DNA from 2 places in the Enterobacter sp. C4G1 genome. Region 2 is predicted to be linked to the other one. Evidence: predicted binding sites of a transcription regulator. Region 2 holds the regulator's gene; the other holds the start of a gene.

Region 1 (4,430 bases), 1.7 Mb from region 2:
TTGATGTCGACACGGCTGCGCGCCCGGCGCAGCAGGCCCAGAACTATCACGTTGAACAAAATAACCGCCAGAATACAGACCAGGCTATAGCGTGGATGCTGGCTAAAGTTCGTTGCCTGATAGAAGAGCGTGGCCAGCGAGTAAGCAATGTTCAGCCCCCACAAAATCGAGAAGCCCATCCAGCCACGGCTGGACTCGCGGGAAATCGCACCCATCACGGAGATGCACGGGATGTAGAGCAGCACGAAGATCAGGTAGCTGTAGGCTGCGGATGCGCTGCCAAATTTCTCGCTCATGACACCCATTGCACCTGTCGCCATTTCGCCATCGCCTTTGCTGGCTTCGATTGGGTTCGCCAGCACGCTCAGACTGAAGGTATCTTTCAGGCTCTGCCCGGTTTCTTTTACTGCGTTGAGCAGTTCGTCACCGAGGTGGAAATCTGCCGGATTGAACTCTTGTTCCTGAATGTTTTCCGCCGTAAAGAGTGTGTTCAGTGTACCGACCACCACTTCTTTTGCCATCGCGCCGGTGAACAGGCCGACGGTCGCCTGCCAGTTATCCTCGTGCACGCCAATCGGTTTGAAGACAGGCGTGATGACGCGGCTGACGGAGGCAAGGGCAGAGTCGTTGATGTTGTCCGCCGCCTCACCGCTCAGCGTGAAGCTGTTCAGCGCGCTCAGGAAGATGCTGACGATGACAATCACTTTACCGGCGCGCAGTACAAAGCCTTTCAGGCGTTGCCAGGTCTGAATAACCAGGCTTTTCAGATGAGGAACGTGATATACCGGCAGCTCCATCACAAACGGCGAGGCTTCACCACGCATGATGGTGTGTTTGAGCATCAGCCCTGTAAGGATAGCCATAACGATGCCCAGCACATACAGCGAGAACACCGCCAGCGCCCCTTGTTGGCCAAAGAAGGCTGCGGCAAAGACCGCGAATATCGCCAGACGCGCGCCGCAGGACATAAACGGCGCCATCATGATGGTCATCAGGCGTTCACGCGGTGCATCCAGGGTGCGAGCCCCCATGACCGACGGCACGTTACAACCGAAACCGACAATCAACGGTACAAAGGATTTCCCTGGAAGACCCAGCGCCTGCATCAGGCGATCCATCACGAAGGCCGCACGCGCCATGTAGCCCGAATCCTCAAGGAAGGAGAGGAACAGGTACATCATGCCGATTTGCGGAACCAGCGGCAGAACGGTGTTGATACCGCCCCCAATCCCCTGAGCAAGGAAAATGGTCAGCCATTCCGGGAAGTGCAGGATGTAACCAATCCACTGAATACCATGGACAAATATCGCCACCGAGCCGGCGTCAAAAATAGGCTGAAGCGCGCCCCCGATGTTGATAGCAAGCAGGAACATCAGGTACATCACCAGCAGGAACACAGGCAGGCCGAGGAAGCGGTTGAGGACGATTTTGTCTACGGCGGCGGTGAATTTGCTTGGCTCTGCGGTCAGGGCGTTACTCACGACATCGCAAATGGCGGCAATGGCCTGATAGCGGGCATCTGCAATGTGCAGCGCCGGATCGTCCAGTTCGTCGCTAAGACGCGCCAGCGCAACATCCAGTTTATCGGCGGCGTTGCCTGAGTAGGCGCGGCTATAGATATCCCCTTCCAGCATTTGCAGGCCGAGCCACATACGCTGTTTAACCGGCATGTGTTGTTCCATTTCCTGCGCCAGCAGGCTGGCTTCGCGAAGCAGCGGTTGGGCATAGTGCACCAGCTCAACGCTGGTGTTGCCCGCATGGCGGTCGATTGCCAGTTTCAGGGCATCAATGCCGCGCGCGCGGGTGGACACCAGCGGCACAACTGGGCAACCCAGACGGGCAGAGAGCGCATCGACATCAATGCGCAGGTGTTGTTTTTCCGCGATGTCGAGCATATTCAGCGCCACGATGCACGGGATGCCAAGCTCAAGCAGTTGCAGCGTCAGATACAGGTTGCGCTCCAGATTGGAGGCGTCCACCACGTTAATTAATACATCGGCATCGCCGCTCAAAATATAGTGACAGGCAATCTGCTCATCGAGCGAGGTTTGCGACGAGATAGTGGTTAATGAATAGGTTCCGGGCAGATCAACCAGCGTGACCTGATGGTCTGTTGTGGAAAACTGACCTTCTTTTCGTTCAACTGTGACACCCGCCCAATTTCCCACACGCTGACGAGCGCCCGTTAACTGGTTAAATAAGGTTGTCTTGCCGGAATTAGGATTGCCAATTAAGCCAATAGTTAATTTTTTCATTGCATTAGACTCACTGAACCGCTGGCTTGTTATCGGGATATCGCTTCGACTTCGATTAATGCGAGGTCTTTTTTACGCAGAACCAGGTTTACGCGTCGGGTTTCGATATGAACAGGATCACCCAGCGGTGCCACGCGCACGACCTGGAATGACGAGCCAGGTAACATGCCTAATGACAGCAGTTTTTGCCGATAAGCCGGGCTAATTTCACGGGTGAAGCCGGTAATTTTCCATGCACTGTCGGGAGTGAATTGCATAGTGCCTGATTCCATGAAAGGTTAAATTATCTACTATGGGATGATAATGAGAATAGTTTTTATCAGCAATATTAAAACTGTGACGGAATGTTGTTTGCAGTATTAATTTACGGCCTGTTTGACCTTGCTCAATATTTGCTGAAATGACGGGAAAACGAAAAGGGGAGTATTTGTTAACGGGGTGATAATTAGCGGTTTAAATATGGCTACATCATATTTGTTTTAATTCGCTGCGGTCTGCTTGCCGGGCGGCACTGCGTTTGCCCGGCCTACAAAACCGTAGGCCCGGTAAGCGTAGCGCCACCGGGCATTGACAACCTTAGCGCTTTTTACCCATTGCGGCTGCCAGCGCATCCATCATGGCACTGTTACCCGCAGGCTGAGCATCACGGCCCCGCGGTTTTGCGGCCTTATTAGCCGCAGGACGCTGCTGCTCGCGAGTGCCACCGCCGTTGCCACGACGCGCATTGGTTTCACCTGGCTGCTCGTCCAGACGCATAGTCAGGGCAATACGCTTACGTTGCAGGTCAACTTCCAGCACTTTCACTTTCACGATATCGCCCGCTTTGACCACGGTGTGTGGATCTTCAACGAACTTATCGGCCAGCGAAGAGATATGGACCAGGCCATCCTGATGCACACCGATATCAACAAACGCGCCAAAGTTGGTGACGTTAGTGACGGCGCCTTCCAGTACCATACCCGGCAGCAGGTCGTTCATGGTTTCGACGCCTTCAGCAAAGGTCGCGGTTTTAAACTCAGGACGCGGGTCGCGGCCAGGTTTTTCCAGCTCTTTGATGATGTCGGTCACCGTCGGTACACCGAACTGTTCATCGGTGAAATCAGCCGCTTTCAGGTTGCGCAGGGCGCTGTTGTCACCCATCAGGTCTTTCAGTGCCTGCTGCGTGGCCGCCAGAATGCGCTCGACAACCGGATAGGCTTCCGGGTGCACGGTTGAGGCATCCAGCGGGTTATCGCCGTGGTTGATACGCAGGAAGCCCGCGCACTGCTCAAACGCTTTCGGCCCCAGACGGCTCACCTTCAGCAGCTGCTGGCGGTTCTGGAACTGCCCGTTTTCATCACGCCAGGCCACAATGTTCTGCGCCATCATGCGGGTTAAGCCCGCCACGCGGGTCAGCAGGGCAACGGAGGCAGTATTCAGGTCTACACCGACGGCGTTAACACAGTCTTCCACGACCGCATCCAGCTTACGCGCCAGCTGAGTCTGGCTGACGTCGTGCTGATACTGGCCCACACCGATAGATTTAGGGTCGATCTTCACCAGCTCCGCCAGCGGATCTTGCAGACGGCGGGCAATAGACACCGCGCCGCGCAGGGAAACGTCCAGATCCGGGAATTCCTGGGCTGCCAGCTCAGATGCGGAATAAACAGACGCCCCCGCTTCACTGACGATAACCTTCTGGGCAGTGACTTTCGGGAACTGTTTTTGTACATCAAGGAAGAAACGCTCAGTTTCACGGGATGCAGTCCCGTTACCGATAGCAACCAGCTCAACGTTGTACTTCTCGCACAGCGCCGCAACCGCGACGGCCGCTTTCGCAGCCTGGCCGGTGTGTGGGTAAATGGTGTCGGTAGCCACCAGTTTGCCGGTACCGTCAACCACTGCCACTTTCACGCCAGTACGCAGGCCAGGGTCGAGGCCCATGGTGGCGCGCAGGCCTGCAGGTGCCGCCATCAGCAGATCGTGCAGGTTACGGGCAAAAACGTTAATCGCTTCGTCTTCGGCGCGCTCGCGCACGGTGCCCATCAGCTCGGTTTCGAGGTGCATCAGCACTTTGATACGCCACGTCCAGCTCACTACACCTTTACGCCAACTGTCTGCCGGGGCGTTGTTCAGACGCAGTCCGAGGTGATCGATAATGATCTGCTCGCAGTGGCTCTCTTTTGGCGGCTCATC
Region 2 (4,430 bases):
GGCCAGTGGCGCTTCAACGTGCCGGTGCTGTGGGATCAATACTCAGAAATTGTCGGCTGGGAGCCGGTTGCGGCCTGGCAACACCCTACCCTCTTTGTGCGCGGCGGCAATTCGCCGTATGTCACCGAAGCCTGTCGCGATGAATTGATCAGACAGTTCCCCGAAGCCCGCGCGCATGTTATCGCCGGAGCCGGACACTGGGTTCATGCTGAAAAACCAGAAGCCGTGCTTCGCGCGATCCGCCGCTATCTCTCTGATACTACGAATTGATTAAAAAGACAGCGACTGGAAGCCTGCGGGCTTCCAGTCGTTGGCGTGCCGATGTGGGTGATGTATGATGGCGCGCTTATCGCCCGGGCAATAGCAGGGCGGCTTGTTTTCCCCCGAAGTCTCAAAATCATGGCCAAAGAACAAACGGACCGTACGACAATAGATCTGTTCGCGAATGAGCGTCGCCCGGGACGACCCAAGACAAATCCGCTTTCGCGCGATGAACAGCTGCGTATTAATAAACGCAACCAGCTTAAACGCGATAAAAATCGTGGGCTTAAGCGTGTCGAACTGAAACTCAACGCCGATGCCGTTGATGCACTCAACGAGCTTGCCAGCGCCCGCGACATCAGCCGCAGCGAGCTGATTGAAGAGATGTTGATCGCGCAACTCGAAAAATTGCACAGCAAGGCATAAGTCAGAAAACTCCCTTTCTCACCCTTTTCATGTAGCACAGAGTGCAGTCCTGCGCGATAGCTGTTTCCGCAGGGTTGTCTGTTCTGCTATTATTGCCCTTATCCGTGGACAAATTGCGCCACCATACCATTAAGTTTCAAGAGGTTATTTTACTCATGGCAATCATCGGCATTTTCTTCGGCAGTGATACCGGCAATACCGAAAATATCGCAAAAAACATTCAAAAACAGCTCGGTAAAGATGTTGCCGATGTGCATGACATTGCCAAGAGCAGCAAAGAAGATCTCGAAGGCTATGACATCCTGCTGCTGGGTATTCCAACCTGGTACTACGGCGAAGCGCAGTGCGACTGGGACGATTTCTTCCCGACTCTGGAAGAGGTTGATTTCAACGGTAAGCTGGTTGCGCTGTTCGGTTGTGGCGATCAGGAAGATTACGCAGAATATTTCTGTGACGCGCTGGGCACCATCCGCGACATCATTGAACCACGCGGCGCAGCTATCGTGGGTCACTGGCCGACAGCGGGTTACCACTTCGAAGCCTCTAAAGGCCTGGCCGACGACGATCACTTTGTGGGTCTGGCCATCGATGAAGACCGCCAGCCAGAACTGACTGCAGAACGCGTTGAAAAATGGGTTAAACAGGTCCGCGAAGAACTGAACCTGGACGACATCCTTAACGCCTGATAATGAGCGGCGCAACTTCGGTTGCGCCCGCTTGACCGGGTCAAACCGATTAAATTAATTGCTACAAACTTTTAACTTTTTCGTTCAGACCTGTACAATATCCCCCTGGTAATACGTGGGTGCCATCGAACAAGTTTGTTGGTGATACCACGTTTTTATAAGCATACTTTGCTTGAGACTTGCAGTTTTCATTTAGACATGGCAGTTCTATAATGATACGCATTATCCCAAGTGCATTCTCTGTCACTTCTTCCTTAGAAGTGAATCGTTTAGCAACAGGACAGATTCCGCATGACTGACAACAACACCGCATTAAAGAAGGCTGGCCTGAAAGTTACGCTTCCTCGGTTAAAAATCCTTGAAGTGCTTCAGGGACCAGACAATCACCATGTCAGTGCGGAAGACCTTTATAAGCGTCTTATCGACATGGGTGAAGAAATTGGGCTGGCGACCGTTTATCGCGTGCTGAACCAGTTTGATGACGCGGGCATTGTTACCCGTCATAACTTCGAAGGCGGTAAATCTGTTTTCGAACTGACTCAGCAACACCATCACGATCACCTGATCTGCCTCGACTGTGGCAAGGTCATTGAATTTAGTGATGACTCTATCGAAGCGCGCCAGCGTGAAATCGCGGCCCGTCATGGCATCCGTCTGACCAACCACAGCCTGTACCTGTACGGCCACTGTGCGGAAGGCGATTGCCGCGAAAATGATCACGCGCACGACGCGAAGTAAGTACTCTTTTCATACTCTGAGCCAGCCGAAAGGTTGGCTTTTTTTTGCCAGTTATTTGGCATAAAAAAAGCCCGGTAAGCGTAGCGCCACCGGGCATGATAACAGCGAGTTAATTACTGTTATTACTACGGATCTCTTTCCAGATCTGATCGCAACGCTTCGCCACTTCCTGATCGTTTCCGGTTTTACGCGCCTGGATACAGGCCTGGTAATCCATCACGCGGACGTTTTCCTGAGTTGCGAACTGCTCATGCGCCTTCTCTTTCTTCAGCACATTAAGCACGCTCTGGCAGGCTTCGATTTTCTCTGGCGAGCCTTCAGCTGTATTAATACAGGCGCTGTAAGCCTCTTTCAGACGTGAGTCCTCTTTTGGTGCCTGAGTCTGCGCACAAGCCACCAGCCCCGATGCCAGCATCGCGACGATTATGATTTTTTTCATCATTTTCAGTCTCCATTCCGGCGGAACTTAACCCGCCGGTCTGTTCATCAGAAGATTGTGAACGGGGCAATCACCATGAATTTCACGTCACGTTCATCCTGGAAGATGTTGCCGTAACCGCCCGCGTAACTTGGGATATCGGAGTGGTTGTCGTATTGAGTGAAGTGCAGTTTGAACATCGTGCCTTTCGCGCGACCATCCTGAAGGGTGTAAATCGCATCCAGGCTGTAAGAGGACTCTTTCAGACGATAGTTCGGGTCGTAGTACGCGTCTGGTGTGGCCATATCGCCAGGTTTTGCATCCCATGCGTAAGCGTAGGAAGCCCCCACCGCCCAGCCCGGCAGATTCCAGTTTTTCAGGTCATACATGGCACCGAAGAAGACGGCTTTTTCGCCATCGGCGTTGAAGTCTGAACGGTTATCCCACCAGATATCCAGACGACCATTAGAGGACGCATAGGTTGGGGTCATACGTTGCAGGAAGTAACCCTGCTGGCCTTCAGCCTTCACCCATGTCCCTTCAAGACGTAAATCGACCTGGCCCACTTTGTAGCCGAAGGTTAAAGCCTGCAACCACGCCGTGCCGTCGTATATATCGTTTACCGTACCGCTGCTGGCTTTGTCGCGCGTACCGTAGAACTGATAGCTGGTGCTCAACGGGCTGCCCGCAATATCAAACTTGTAGCTTGCTTTGGCAAAATACTGGTCGATATAGCCTTCAGCCTGACCAAATGCGGCTTCAAGAACCAGGTCGTTTTTGAAATCGTACTTCGCACCCAGCGAGTGAAGATAATCAACTTTGGTTTTTTTATCGTTCTGGTAAAACTTATCCATCTCAATATGCCACGGCGCTTTATACTCGTTGGTCCACATATACGAGAAGCTCAGTGCGCCCGCATCGCCGTAGTCAAAATTCGCGCCAGCTTCTGCACCCTGATAAGTACCTGGCATAAAGCTCCAGTGTGGCGCTAACAGCGTTTGTCCGGTTGGCTGGATATAACCCGCACGTGCCCATACCGGGCCATATTTAAATTTCGCAGCGGCCTTATACAGGCTGACTCCGCTCTTATCTCCTGACCAGTCTTCTTTATACGCTTTGTTGCTGGAAGAGAATGCAATTTCGTTCGGGTGACCACTGTCGCCATTTTCCGCCATTTCTATTGCAGTGAATGCCGCAATATCCAGGCCGAACAAATCGGCGGCGTAACCCGACTGGAAATCCAGGTTGGCGTTCCAGGTGGAGTGAGAAAGGTTGGTTTTGTATTTGTCTTCGGTGACGTCTTTACGGTCACGTTCACGCTGCCAGTAATAGATACCGCCCGTGAGCGTAGAATCATCAATGAAACCTGCCGCTTTAGCTTCTGGAGCGACAACCAGGCCCGACATTGCTGTCACACCGGCAATAGCCAGCGCCAGCGCACTACGTTTGCCACTGAACGTACGCATAGATTATTCCTCTTTGACGAATTAAAACGCCTAAAACGGCGAAAAATATAAAAGACCAAATGGTCAGGGGTAGTTAGAAATACCCTCGAATTAACTACCGTCTTTAGGTTATTTTTCGCGACGCGAATTATCAATGCTTTTTAGCGGGCAAAAGTCAGGATTATGACGAAGTGCACATAATTGGTAGCGATTTGTAACACTTCGCGCGAAGCGAGGTTTTACGGGGGAAAGCGATTAAATTCAGAGGGTAATAACAGAGGTTTGCACTTATTTTCACCTGTTTTGTCTTTCCGTAAATTCACAAACTTTTTTTGAGAAAAATAAGTAGCAGCTCATTGACCTGTATATTTCTCAATATCGCTTTTGCCATGCCGTTAATGGCATGATCATTAAATAAAAAAAACGCCGCAATAAGCGGCGTTTGTTTCTCATTGA

What was found. The regulator Fur, encoded in region 2, represses iron uptake genes when iron is present. The targets are predictions, from matches to a motif close to ATAATAATGAGAACNACTATCAA.
Region 1: the regulator Fur is predicted to act here: its motif matches at 2,553-2,575, upstream of feoA (ferrous iron transporter A).

The regions. Positions count from the first base shown of each region.
Region 1 is NZ_JBQVVV010000001.1:700,512-704,941, reverse strand. It holds gene feoB (Fe(2+) transporter permease subunit FeoB) at 1-2,255, opposite strand, end outside; gene feoA (ferrous iron transporter A) at 2,285-2,512, opposite strand; gene ACT9TW_RS03455 (Tex family protein) at 2,832-4,430, opposite strand, start outside.
Region 2 is NZ_JBQVVV010000001.1:2,394,999-2,399,428, reverse strand. It holds gene ybfF (esterase) at 1-270, shown strand, start outside; gene ybfE (LexA regulated protein) at 400-687, shown strand; gene fldA (flavodoxin FldA) at 843-1,373, shown strand; gene ACT9TW_RS11515 (ryhB-regulated fur leader peptide) at 1,586-1,672, shown strand; gene fur (ferric iron uptake transcriptional regulator) at 1,665-2,111, shown strand; gene chiQ (ChiQ/YbfN family lipoprotein) at 2,221-2,550, opposite strand; gene chiP (chitoporin ChiP) at 2,598-3,995, opposite strand.